Regions from separate parts of the Bacillus pretiosus genome, predicted to be linked through region 4. Evidence: riboswitches for the same ligand, from Rfam matches in the RefSeq annotation. Region 4 holds a riboswitch; each other region holds the start of a gene.
What was found. Region 4 has a riboswitch for S-adenosylmethionine ahead of ACU8YW_RS16320 (hypothetical protein). Riboswitches for the same ligand answer to the same signal wherever they lie in the genome.
Positions count from the first base shown of each region.

Region 1: linked by a shared signal. The riboswitch ahead of ACU8YW_RS15760 (M20 family metallopeptidase) and the one ahead of ACU8YW_RS16320 (hypothetical protein) in region 4 are both predicted to bind S-adenosylmethionine.
Region 2: linked by a shared signal. The riboswitch ahead of mtnK (S-methyl-5-thioribose kinase) and the one ahead of ACU8YW_RS16320 (hypothetical protein) in region 4 are both predicted to bind S-adenosylmethionine.
Region 3: linked by a shared signal. The riboswitch ahead of ACU8YW_RS26770 (bifunctional O-acetylhomoserine aminocarboxypropyltransferase/cysteine synthase) and the one ahead of ACU8YW_RS16320 (hypothetical protein) in region 4 are both predicted to bind S-adenosylmethionine.

Region 1 covers NZ_CM129593.1:3,068,883-3,072,096, reverse strand. The annotation lists gene ACU8YW_RS15765 (DEAD/DEAH box helicase family protein) at 1-1,205, shown strand, start outside; SAM riboswitch class I at 1,281-1,383, shown strand; gene ACU8YW_RS15760 (M20 family metallopeptidase) at 1,472-2,677, shown strand; partial or broken gene ACU8YW_RS15755 (Lrp/AsnC family transcriptional regulator) at 2,813-3,205, opposite strand.
Region 2 covers NZ_CM129593.1:3,894,625-3,897,838, forward strand. The annotation lists gene mtnA (S-methyl-5-thioribose-1-phosphate isomerase) at 1-891, opposite strand, end outside; gene mtnK (S-methyl-5-thioribose kinase) at 888-2,069, opposite strand; SAM riboswitch class I at 2,161-2,303, opposite strand; gene ACU8YW_RS19845 (carbon-nitrogen family hydrolase) at 2,375-3,214, opposite strand, start outside.
Region 3 covers NZ_CM129593.1:5,167,520-5,170,733, reverse strand. The annotation lists gene ACU8YW_RS26775 (chloride channel protein) at 1-935, opposite strand, end outside; SAM riboswitch class I at 1,250-1,354, shown strand; gene ACU8YW_RS26770 (bifunctional O-acetylhomoserine aminocarboxypropyltransferase/cysteine synthase) at 1,447-2,745, shown strand; gene metA (homoserine O-acetyltransferase MetA) at 2,729-3,214, shown strand, end outside.
Region 4 covers NZ_CM129593.1:3,189,111-3,192,324, reverse strand. The annotation lists gene ACU8YW_RS16335 (ECF transporter S component) at 1-174, shown strand, start outside; gene ACU8YW_RS16330 (YwiC-like family protein) at 358-1,080, shown strand; gene ACU8YW_RS16325 (hypothetical protein) at 1,113-1,304, opposite strand; SAM riboswitch class I at 1,427-1,525, shown strand; gene ACU8YW_RS16320 (hypothetical protein) at 1,566-1,883, shown strand; gene ACU8YW_RS16315 (SWIM zinc finger family protein) at 2,137-2,526, shown strand; gene ACU8YW_RS16310 (NAD(P)H-dependent oxidoreductase) at 2,550-3,125, shown strand; gene ACU8YW_RS16305 (group-specific protein) at 3,122-3,214, shown strand, end outside.

The sequences.
Region 1 (3,214 bases), 120 kb from region 4:
AACGTATCGTCGTTTGTGGGGACTTTTTACAGTTACCTCCAATTGCGATGGCGAACCATGAACTCGTTCGAAAATGGCTTGGGGAAGATATGTTTTACCATGCTGGGATTGTTGATTCTGTCAATAAATCAGAAGCACATCCGAACCTATTTATGTTGCAGGAACAAAGGCGTATGCATGCGGATATATCGAAGTTTACAAACTCATTTATTTATAAAAATAGAGTATACGACCATCCGTCTGTTTCAGAGCGTAAAGAACTTGCGCGATTGCAACCGTTCGCAAATGAGGCAAGTGTTTTATTTGATACGAGCTTAATGGGAGCCTTTTCGTTAAAGGACGCTGCTTCTGGTTCTCGATTTAACATTATGTCTGGTTTAGTAGCGATGCAAATGATGTTAATCGGACTGTTAGATGGTGTTCAATCGATCGGTGTTGTTACACCTTACAGGGCACAATCCCGCTTTTTATCAACGTGTATTAGAGAAATGTTGCAGAGAACGAAATATCAAAACATACCAGTTTTAGCGGCGACGGTTCATAAGTTTCAAGGTTCTGAAAGAGATATGATGATATTTGATACGGTTGATAGTTATCCGCAAGAACGACCTGGCGTGTTATTCTTTGACCATAAAAATCATCGCCTCGTCAACGTTGCAGTGACAAGGGCAAGAGGGAAGTTCATTCAATTATCAGATTGTCATTATATGCGTAAAAACCTTTCGAGAAAACAAGCGTTATCACAATTAACAGCTCATATAGAACGTCACGGAGATGTGTATGATCGTACGACATCAAGACAATTGTGGGAGCGGAAAATTTCGAAACGTTTACGCTGGTTTATGGAAATGAATCTTGAAGAGCCGAAAGGGTTATTGAAAGATATTTTAGCCGCAAAACGAAAAATTATTATTTCACTTCCAAGTACAAAGCAAGTGGATAAGCGAGTCTGGCAAGCGTTAATGCGTACAAATGCGCAAATAACAGTGTATAGTGATGGACCAGTTCCGTTAAAAAATGTAAAGTTACAAAGACAAAATAAAGCATTCCCGTTTATCGTAATCGATGATGAAATCTTTTGGGCAGGAGCACCGCTCACATCTCAAATGATGTTTGAAGGTAGTATGGAATTTCCGTACGTATGTGCAAGATTACAAGCACCGGAAACAATTGGTGTGTTAAAAGGATTTTTAGATATTCGGTAAATTCGGATAGGAATTCCTTGACTTTTAATTGGAATGAACATAGAATGAATATAATTTAATATAATCTTATGAAAATTCTTATCACGAGAGGTTGAGGGACTGGCCCTATGACACCTCGGCAGCGGATTCTTTTATGAATACTGTGCCAATTCCAGCAAGGTAACTTGAAAGATAAGAAAGAAGCTCATTTTGACTGTAAATGCAGAAGCCTCTTTCTATCTTTTAGAAAGAGGCTTTTTTATGTGAAAATATAAGGGGGAAGAGAAATGGGAGCGACTGGAGTAACGTCACAAAGAAAAACAATTGAAGAGAGTATAGAAAGAAATAAGGAAAAGTACATAGAAACAAGTCACGATATTCATGCGAATCCGGAGATTGGTAACCAAGAGTTTTACGCATCAAGAACGTTAAGTTTATTACTAGGTAGTGCAGGGTTTCAGCTGCAGCACAATATAGCTGGACATGAAACAGGATTTATCGCGCGAAAAAGTTCAGGAAAACAAGGGCCAGTTATCGCATTTTTAGCTGAGTATGACGCTTTACCAGGACTTGGTCATGCGTGTGGTCACAATTTAATTGGCACAATTAGCGTTGCGGCCGCGATCGCATTATCAGAAACGCTTGAAGAAATTGGCGGAGAAGTTGTCGTGTTTGGTACTCCAGCCGAAGAAGGAGGACCAAATGGTAGTGCGAAAGCGAGTTATGTAAAAGCGGGGTTATTTAAAGATATTGATGCGGCACTTATGATTCATCCGAGCGGAAAAACAGCGCCAACGAGCCCTTCACTAGCAGTCGATCCACTTGATTTTCATTTTTACGGAAAAACAGCTCACGCCGCAGCTTCACCTGAAGAAGGGATTAACGCATTAGATGCGATAATTCAACTTTATAACGGTATTAACGCACTTCGCCAACAACTTCCATCAGATGTGAAAATTCATGGCGTTATTACCGAGGGGGGAAAAGCACCTAATATTATTCCTGACTACGCATCAGCAAGGTTCTTCATCCGTGCAGCAACGCGAAAAAGATGTGCAGAAGTAACAGAAAAAGTAAAAAATATCGCACAAGGAGCAGCGTTAGCAACAGGCGCAAAAGTGAAAATCCATCAATTCCAAAACGAAATCGATGAACTACTCGTAACAAAAACATATAATGACGTCGTAGCCGAAGAACTAGAATTACAAGGTGAAGACGTAAATCGGAAAGAAAGATTTGGCATCGGCTCAACAGACGCAGGAAACGTAAGTCAAGTCGTACCAACAATTCATCCGTACATTAAAATCGGTCCAGATGACTTAATTGCGCATACGAATGAATTTAGAGAAGCAGCACGTTCAGAACTTGGAGATAAAGCGTTAATTACATCCGCAAAAGCACTAGCAAATACAGCGTATCGATTAATTACGGAAGAAGGGCTGTTAGAGAAGGTGAAGGAGGAGTTTAGAGAGGCGCAGAGAAATCAGGGGTAGGTGAGAAGGAGACGTATCTCTGGATTTTCTAGTAGGAAATTGAATGAAAAAAGAACCAGCCTATGGCTGGTTCTTTTTATATTATATAAGAATTTTCCCACATACACTCGGTATCTTTATCTTAGTACCCTCTTATCAGAACGACAATTTCTCCTCAAACTCACTCTTTAAAACAATTAAAGGAGACGATAATCCAAATTGCATTAAGGAGTCTAAAAATGTAGCGAGAGAATCCATCGAATCGCTCATGACCTTCATCATATAATTAAACTCCCCGCTAATTCGATATAAATCAGTTACTTCGGGAGCGGCATTACAAAATTGGATGAAATCAGAGTATTGACTCGTTTTAAACATGATGAATGCTTGAATGTTTTTATTAATTTTAGAAGGCTCAAATTTTGTTCGGCAAGCCGCTATAACTCCTTGATCTTCAAGTTTATTAATACGCTCTTTTACAGCAGGTTGCGTCATGGATATGATCCGTCCTATTTATGAAACGGAAATTCTCGCATTTTCATATAACAAGTTTTTCTA
Region 2 (3,214 bases), 710 kb from region 4:
AACTTCGGTTTCATCTCTTTCTTCAATAACAATTTCTGTACCTGTTTGTTTCGTAATATCAAACGTAGATAACGGAGCTGCAACGTAAAATGGAATATCGAAATAATTTGCTAATATAGCTAAATTCATTGTTCCGATTTTATTTGCTGTATCTCCATTTGCGACAATTCGGTCCGCTCCTACAATAATCGCGTTTATTTCTTTCGTTTGAATAGCATGAGCTGCCGTATTATCGGTAATAAGTGTTACATCAATATTTGCCTGTTTTAATTCCCAGGTCGTTAAACGCCCGCCTTGTAAAACCGGTCTCGTTTCACACGCATACGCATGTAAACGTACACCTTTTTCTTTCCCAATATAAAACGGTGCTAATGCAGTACCATATCTAGCAGTTGCAATACTTCCAGCGTTACAAATTGTTAAGATGTTATCACCGTCTTTAAAGCATGTTAATGCATGTTCTCCAATACTCCGGCATACCGCTTCATCTTCTTTCTGAATGAGAAGCGCTTCTTCTTCTAATATTTTTTGTGCTTCTTTTATTGTAGTAATTTCTCGAATGGATTCTCTCATACGATCGATTGCCCAAAATAAATTGACTGCTGTCGGGCGTGACGTTCCTAAATAATTACAATCTCTATTAAACTTCTTTTGAAATTCTTCCATATGTACAGTATTATATTTTTTTGATGCAAGTGCCAAGCTAAATGCAGCTAAAATTCCAATTGCAGGTGCTCCTCGTACTTCTAGCATGACAATACTTTTCCATACCTCTTCAATCGTCGTTAATGTTTTGTATTCTGTACTATGCGGCAACTTTGTTTGATTTAATACTGCAATGGCATCACCTTTCCAACTGACAGATCTCGGAACAGTAACAATTGTACTCATGCTTTTATCCCTCCAGAAACTGTCTGTTGAAATAATGTTCGGAACAGTTGAATATCAGCACTCTTAGATTCATATTTTATTAGTTCTTTACCTAAGGATAACGCTTGTTTCTTAGCTTGAATCCTCGTTTCTTTATTTGCTATTCCATCTAAATCAGCTACATGCGCTAAGCCAATTGTTCTACGGATAAGCTCACATCCGGCAAATCCAACGGCATCCGTAAAAATATTTTGCAAAATAATTGGCAACCATTGTTTCTCTTTCGTATATGCTTCTACACCTTCTCCAATCCATAACTTCGTAAAAGCTTCTACAAAATAACTCCATGTTTTCTCAATATGGAAAAATAGCACACTTCTTTTTTCCTCTTCACGGGATAGTGCATTTAATAATAAATTTGCAATAAATTGGCCAAGATCAAATCCAAATGGACCATATGTTGCAAATTCTGGATCAATTACTTTCGTTTCAGCAGGTGATGAAAAAATACTACCAGTATGTAAATCACCATGAATAAGCGCTTCTTTTCTCGTTAAAAATTTATATTTATACTGTGCTACTTTTAATTTCAAATTTTTGTCACTCCACAGTTCATCCACCGCTAGTTGTAACTCTGGTTCATAATCATTCGTATCATAATGACTAAACGGATCTGTAAACACTAAATCTTCCGTGATTTTACTAAGATCTGGATTAACAAATTCACTATCTAACACTCTTTTCTCTTCTGATTGTAAACCGAAATCTGAAGTATAAAACAACACATGTGCTAGAAAGCGACCAATATGTTGGGATAAAAGCGGGTACTCCTCTCCATCTATTAATCCTTTTCTTGTAATTGTTAGCCTTGATAGATCTTCTATGACTGTTACTGCTAACTCTTCATCATGACTGTACACTACCGGCACATATTCCGGCACATACTTCGCAAAAATTTGTAATGCTTTACTTTCAATCGTCGCTCTTTTTATAGACAGTGGCCAGCTCTCACCAACTACTTTCGCATATGGCAGTGCTTGTTTTATTATAATAGACTTCTCTCCATCATCTAATTTGAACACGTAATTTAAATTTCCATCTCCAATTTCATGACAAACTACATTTGCTTTCTTTTCAAAATAACCGTGTTCTTTCGCATATTGTATAACTGTCGTTTCAGTTAATGAATAATATCCCATCGTCTTCTCCCCCTTTTTTTAATTCAGAGGTTTTTCTGACGTAGAAAAACCTCTTTCCACAAAGAAAGAGGTTTGAAGTTTATCTTCTCCCCTCTTATCTGCCAGAAAGATTTACTTTCTGCTGGAATTAGCACCGTGCCTTTTGGCGTAAATAAACGCCCCATTTCACAATGGTATTACGGTCGGTTGCTGGGCTTCATCGGGCCAAATCCCTCCACCTGCTCTTGATAAGAGTTGTATAATTTTTTGAATTTTTAACTTTATGTTGAAGACTATACCAAGAATAAAAATCACTTGTCAACATTTTATTTGTATAATTCTGGACGACGATCTGCAAAAACTGGAATTCCTTTGCGTACTTCTTTAATTTTCTCAAAATGAAGCTCTCCAAATAAAATTGATTCTTCTTCATTCGCTTCTACAACAAATTCGCCCCAAGGATCGACAATTAAAGAATGACCGGCAAACTCATTATTCGGATCCTTTCCTGCCCTATTACATGCAACAACATAACACTGATTTTCAACTGCTCTTGCTTGCAATAACAAACGCCAATGCGCTAAACGAACCAATGGCCATTCTGCTACAACAAATAAAACTTTTGCACCTTTCGCAGTATGAACGCGCATCCACTCTGGAAAACGAATATCATAACAAATTGTGCCGGCGCACTCTACATCATCTAACTTAAATTCACCTGTACTATTTCCAGCGATTAAATATTTATGTTCATCCATAAGCTGAAATAAATGCACTTTACTATATTCATTGACCAGTTCTCCTTCCTTGTTTACCACATACATTGTATTTGTAACACCTTGCTCTGTTTGCTTCGCTATAGACCCACCGACAATATGTACACCATATTGCTTCGACCATTCTTTCAGCTTTTCTTTCGTTTGCAATCCATCCCTATCTGCAATTTCAGTAAGCCTCGTTAAATCATATCCCGTTGTCCATAGTTCTGGTAAGACAATCACATCTGGTCTTTCCTTCATCGCTTCGCTTATTTTATTTTTAGCATTCTCAATATTTTTTTCTACATCTCCAAAGACAATATCCATTTGAATACATGCGACTTTCATTTTGTCAGCCCCATTCTTAATTTTTTCTTTACAAAATACTGGAAAGATTATATCATTTGT
Region 3 (3,214 bases), 2.0 Mb from region 4:
TTTAAAACACCTGAAAGAAGTAGTACCCAGAAAGATAAATGACTCCATTCAACGACTAAATCTTTTAATTGGTGTTCTCCTGAGAATAACGTGTACGGGAGAAAAGTTCCTGTAATTCCTAATAAAATACCACCGATAATTCCAAGTGATAGTTTGTATTCCCTGAAGGGATGGATTAATTTCTCTAATGTGAATTCAAATTTGAAATAAAAGAAACCAACTATAGCACCAATACTAGCAAGTGGTAGAAAGGCGATCCATTCATTAAGAGAAAGGGAACCTTCCCCAAAATCAACGATAAAGGATCCGCGATTATCGAATTTACTAAGTAATAAATAAACGGAAAAGCCAGCGAAAGTGGTAGCTAAATATACAATTGCTTTTTTTCCTTTAGAAAATTCGTTAATTTGCTCACCCTCATTTTCATTTGGAGCTAAATAACCGAATAATGGCGCGTTAAAAATTACACTTAAAGTAGCGCCAATTCCAACCTCTGTTAGTTCATTCATTCCTTTTAAGGCAAATGTAAAGCGATCCCCTACCCATGTACAAAGTCCACCGATAATTCCAACAAGTGCTGCTTCGGGACCTAAGCTAGCTCCAAATATTAAAACGATAATCGCAGTTAAAGTAGCTTTATGTACAAAACGGTATTCAATTCTACCAGTTTTTTTATATTCACCCATCACTTCCGGCATAAGACGTGGATATATGCCGAAGTATTTTTGGGTTAAACCAACGAGAATACCACCGATAGTTGTTACACAAATAGTGTAATACGGGGGAGAAGAGAAAATAGTAGGTAAGTATCCCCAAATAAAGTGAATGCCGATATTTATTGTAACTAAAAATAGCCAGACTGTAGCTCCTACTATAGAGCCTAAAAGAATGCCGTATAGGACGAGTATATAGTGCATGTCCTTTGTGTTTGTCATGTTATACCTCCGTTATGTAAGTTTTAATGTCGAAAGGATTAAATATGCTACTGTGAAAGGAATATGTATAGTATCTTTTTGAGAGGTGGGCTTATTCAATATATTGAGGTCTCGTGAGAATTTGAAATGTATACAGTTAAACTACTTACTTAATTTTATATAGTAATCGTGGGTTTTAAAAGGTCTTTTTCAAATGGATATGGAATATATTTCTTTTGTTATGCATGTCAAATTCTTTGTATTTAATTTAGAACATTCAGAAAAACCGATTGACATTAGGAAATTATTGCTATAAAATCAACGGTAATTGCATAGTCTTATCAAGAAAAGGTGGAGGGACAGGCCCGATGAAACCTTGGCAACAGCCGTATAACGGAATTGTGCCAAATCCTGCAGGTAATAATCCTGAAAGATAAGAAAGAGCCTTTAGAGCGTGTTTTCAAACTGCTCCTTTCTTGTTTTCAGGAAAGGAGCAGTTTTTTATTTTGTATAAAAGAAAGGAGAATGAGAGATGGGAGAATCATGGGGAAAAGGAACAATTTGTGTGCAAGGTGGCTATACACCAAAGAATGGTGAACCGCGTGTTTTGCCACTTTATCAAAGTACAACGTATAAATACGATACTTCAGATGATTTAGCAGCGCTATTTAATTTAGAGGCAGAAGGATATATATATACGCGTATTGGAAATCCTACTTTAGCTGCATTTGAGCAAAAGTTAGCGGATTTAGAGGGTGGTGTAGGAGCTGTTGCAACGGCTTCTGGGCAGGCTGCTATTATGCTTGCTGTTTTAAATATTTGTAGTAGCGGAGACCACTTGCTTTGTTCTTCCACAGTTTATGGTGGAACGTTTAATTTATTTGGAGTGAGTTTGCGTAAGCTTGGTATTGACGTTACGTTCTTTAATCCGAATTTAAGTGCTGATGAAATTGTGGCCCTTGCTAATGATAAGACGAAACTTGTTTATGCAGAGTCGTTAGGAAATCCAGCGATGAACGTTTTAAATTTCAAAGAATTTTCAGATGCAGCGAAAGAGTTAGAAGTACCTTTTATCGTGGATAATACATTAGCAACTCCTTATTTATGCCAAGCATTTGAGCACGGAGCAAATATTATCGTTCATTCTACGACGAAATATATTGATGGTCATGCAAGCTCTTTAGGCGGCATTGTCATTGACGGAGGGAACTTTGATTGGACAAATGGGAAATATCCTGAACTTGTTGAACCGGATCCAAGTTATCACGGCGTAAGTTACGTTCAAAATTTTGGTGCAGCAGCGTATATTGTGAAGGCACGTGTTCAATTATTAAGAGACTATGGAAACTGTATGAGCCCATTCAATGCGTATATTAGCAATATCGGCTTAGAAACGCTACATTTAAGAATGGAGCGTCATAGTGAAAATGCTCTCGCAGTTGCTAAGTGGCTTGCTAACCATGAACGTATTGAATGGGTGAATTATCCGGGATTAGATAGCAATGAAAATTACTCGTTAGCACAAACGTATTTGAAAAAAGGTGCTAGTGGTGTTTTAACATTCGGCATTAAGGGCGGATTAGAAGCAGCGAAAGAATTTATCGCAAATGTAAAACTAGCAACTCTCGTAACGCATGTAGCGGATGCACGAACTTGTGTTATACATCCTGCTAGCACAACGCATAGACAATTAAGTGCTGAAGATCAGCGTCTAGCTGGAGTTACATCAGATTTAATTCGTTTATCGGTTGGTATAGAAGATGTTTCTGATATTATTGCAGATTTAGAAGCAGCGCTAGTCGGAGGCAAAGAACATGCCGATCATAATTGATAGAGATTTACCAGCTCGCAAAGTGTTGCAGAAGGAAAATATTTTTGTAATGACGAAGGAGCGAGCAGAAACACAAGATATCCGGGCATTGAAAATTGCTATCTTAAATTTAATGCCTACAAAGCAAGAAACAGAAGCGCAATTACTTCGTTTAATTGGCAACACACCGTTGCAATTAGATGTTCACCTACTTCATATGGAATCACATTTGTCTCGCAATGTAGCGCAGGACCATTTAACGAGTTTCTATAAAACATTTCGTGATATTGAGAATGAGAAATTTGATGGACTTATTATTACAGGAGCACCAGTTGAAACTCTTTCTTTTGAAGAGGTAGATTATTGGGAAGAGCTTAAACGTATTATGGAGTATTCAAAAAAGAATGTAACATCTACGCTTCATATTTGCTGGGGGGCACAGGCTGGCTTGTATCATCATTATGGTGTTCCAAAGTATCCTCTTAAGGAA
Region 4 (3,214 bases):
CGTGAGGCAACGTGGGAAGCAGTCGTTTCGTATTATATTGCAAGTTTTTATTTCGATTTGAGTCATGCAATTTCGAATGTTATTTTCTTACTACTATTTAGTACGTCTTGGATTATGATTCTTACGAGATTTAAAAAGAAATACGGCATATTAGATAAGCATAACATGGCATAGAAAAGCATACTCATATAAGGTAGGGTCGCGACTTACATATTCGTTTGCCTCTTTCATGCTTCTTACACATTGTAAGGAGCATTTTTTAATGTCAAGAAATAGTCCAATATATATACGTTACTATATAAAATTATTTGTATAATAGTAGGTGAGAACTGCTTTCAAAAGGGAGGTGTATAGTTAATGAAGTTAGTTATTCCGAAGCAACACGGTGCATGGGCCATGCTCGTTATACCATTTCTATTAAGTGTCATGCTTGGGAAACCTACTATGTATCATATTCCATTGTTTTTAGCTTGGTTCTTTATCTATTTAGCTACGTATCCATTTCTTACGTACATAAAGCAAAAACGAAAAAAAGAGTTTTTACATGCTGCAATTGTATATTTTATCATCGCTTTCGTATTTGGGATGATCTCTCTATTATATGAATGGCGCATTCTTTTATTCATAGCAGTAATGATTCCGTTATTTATAGTAAATATGTATTACGCTCGTCAAAAGAATGAAAGAGCGTTACTAAATGACATTAGTGCGATTATTGTTTTCTGTATTGGTGGTTTAGTTAGTTATTATTTTTCAATGAAACTTATAGATAAAACAGCATTATTTATTGCGCTTATTTCATTTTTATATTTTTTAGGAAGTACATTTTATGTAAAAACGATGATTCGCGAGAAAAATAACCCGAAGTATCGTCTTATATCATGGGGGTATCATATTGTATTAACAGTCATTGTCTTTGCTATCAATCCGTGGTGTTCTCTTATTTTTATACCGAGTGTCATTCGAGCAATTATGTTATATGGCAAAAAAATTTCTATTATAAAAGTAGGGGTTTTAGAAATTGCTAATTCTGTATATTTTTTAATTATAACGGTAATAATTATGAAGTATGCCATTTGAAAAAACTTCCCACCTTATGATGGGAAGTTTTTTCAATCTTGTTCTAAAATATGAACCGTGTAATCACAGCGTTGAATAGCTTGTTCGATCGCATAAAGTGATTGTTCAATACGAGCGCGATTAAAATCTTTTTCAACAGTCTGTAGCGCTTCTTCTAAACAATGTTTTGCTTCTTGTAATGATTGAAAAGAATTTTGGACATATCCGCGAGCATTTTCGTGCATTTCATAATCCTCCTTGCATATTCATATATGTATAGTATGAACAGTAAGGAACAAAATATAATTTGTTATATTTGTTTGACAATTAGAATGAAATTACGTATAGTAAGAATTAAGTGAATATTTTCTTATCCAGAGAGGTGGAGGGACTGGCCCGATGAAACCCAGCAACCGCGATGCAGGTGCTAATTCCAGCAGAACATATTTGTTCTGGGAGATAAGACGAAGATATATACGTAACTTCTTCTTATCGGAGAGGTTTTTTTGTTGCAAAAAAACCGATTACGAAAATTTATATTAAGAAGAAAGGGGTTGCGAAGTACTGTGACACTCGAAAAATACGTAAAACTGCGTAGTACAGTTTATGAATATATGATAGAGCAAGATAAGCCAATATCATTGTTAGATATTCAAGAACATATCGTTTCGCATCATGAAGGAAAATTCACGAAAAAGATGTTACATCAATTTTATTTATCAAGACTATTAGATGAACTGAAACTGGATGGGAAAATTACATTAGCTGATGAATATCTCTATACTGAAAAAGGGGTATTTTATAAGGCGGGAAAAGGGAGCTAAGCTCTCTTTTTTTTGGAGTATGTAGCGTAAAAGACTGCTTAAGCAGCCTGATACAAGGGAATGGTGTTGAGTGTGTAGTGTCAAAGATTGAATGTGCCTGAAAGAGGCACTTCATATCGGCTGCAAATGAAAAGAGACACCTCCGCCGAATAGGTGTCAGTCGTTTTGTCATATAGACTTGCTATTTGACAGTTATTAGAATAACATGCAGGGTTTTGGAAGTCAAAAGGGAATTAAAGGAAGAGGTGTTGTTATGTACGCTTACTTACTAAATGATATAACGAAATGGATTCCTAAGTACATTATGGATAAAGGTTATGAATATTATGAAGAAGGACATGTAGAAGATGTTGAAATACAAGAAAAGAAAATATTTGCTTTTGTTACTGGAAATGCAGGAAACTATGAAGTAATGATTGATCTTGAAAATTTTACAGAAAGTAGCTGCGAGTGTCCATATGAGAATTATTGTAAGCATATGGCGGCAGTTGTTTATGATATTCAAAGTGCTGGTGAGAGTACGGTGAAAGAGAAACTGAAAGATTTAGAAAAGGAAGAGTTACTTACATTATTAAATCGTTTATTACAAAGTTCGAAAAACGTGCAAATTGTAGAGAAGATGTTAAAGAAGGGGAAACTTTAACTTATAGAGGGAGTTGTTATGTAGTGAATGTACTAATTGTATACGCTCATCCTAGTCCTTCCAGTTTTAATGCGGGGATATTAAAGCATGTGCAAAAAGGATTACAAGAAACAAATCATTCGGTTACGGTACTTGATTTATATAAGGAACAATTTGATCCCGTCCTTGTATTTAATGAGGAGAAGAAAAGACGTGATTTAGTAAATGAAGAAGAGACAGCTCGGTACAGAACGTTAGTGGAAGAAGCGGATACTCTTCTCTTCATTTATCCAATATGGTGGTGGGGGATGCCAGCTATTTTAAAAGGGTTTATTGATCGCATTTTCGTAGCTGGTTTTGCTTATAAATATGAAGGTGCCCTGCCGAAAGGCTTATTGAAAGGTAAGAAGGCATGGGTAATTAATACGTTAGACTCACCGTTATGGTACGTCGCACTACTATATCGATCAGCAGATTGGATTATGATGAAGAGAGGTGTTTTACGTTTTTGCGGCATTCGCGATGTAAAACGATCTTTTTTTCAATCTGTGAAAACGAGTAAACGAGAGAAGCGGGAAAAGTGGTTATTACAAATAGAAGAAAAGGCTCGTACGTTATGAATGAAATGGAACGTATTATAAATTGTTGTCAGTATGATAACGAACTTTTTCGTACATATATTAATTGCTTAATCCAATTGAAGAAATGT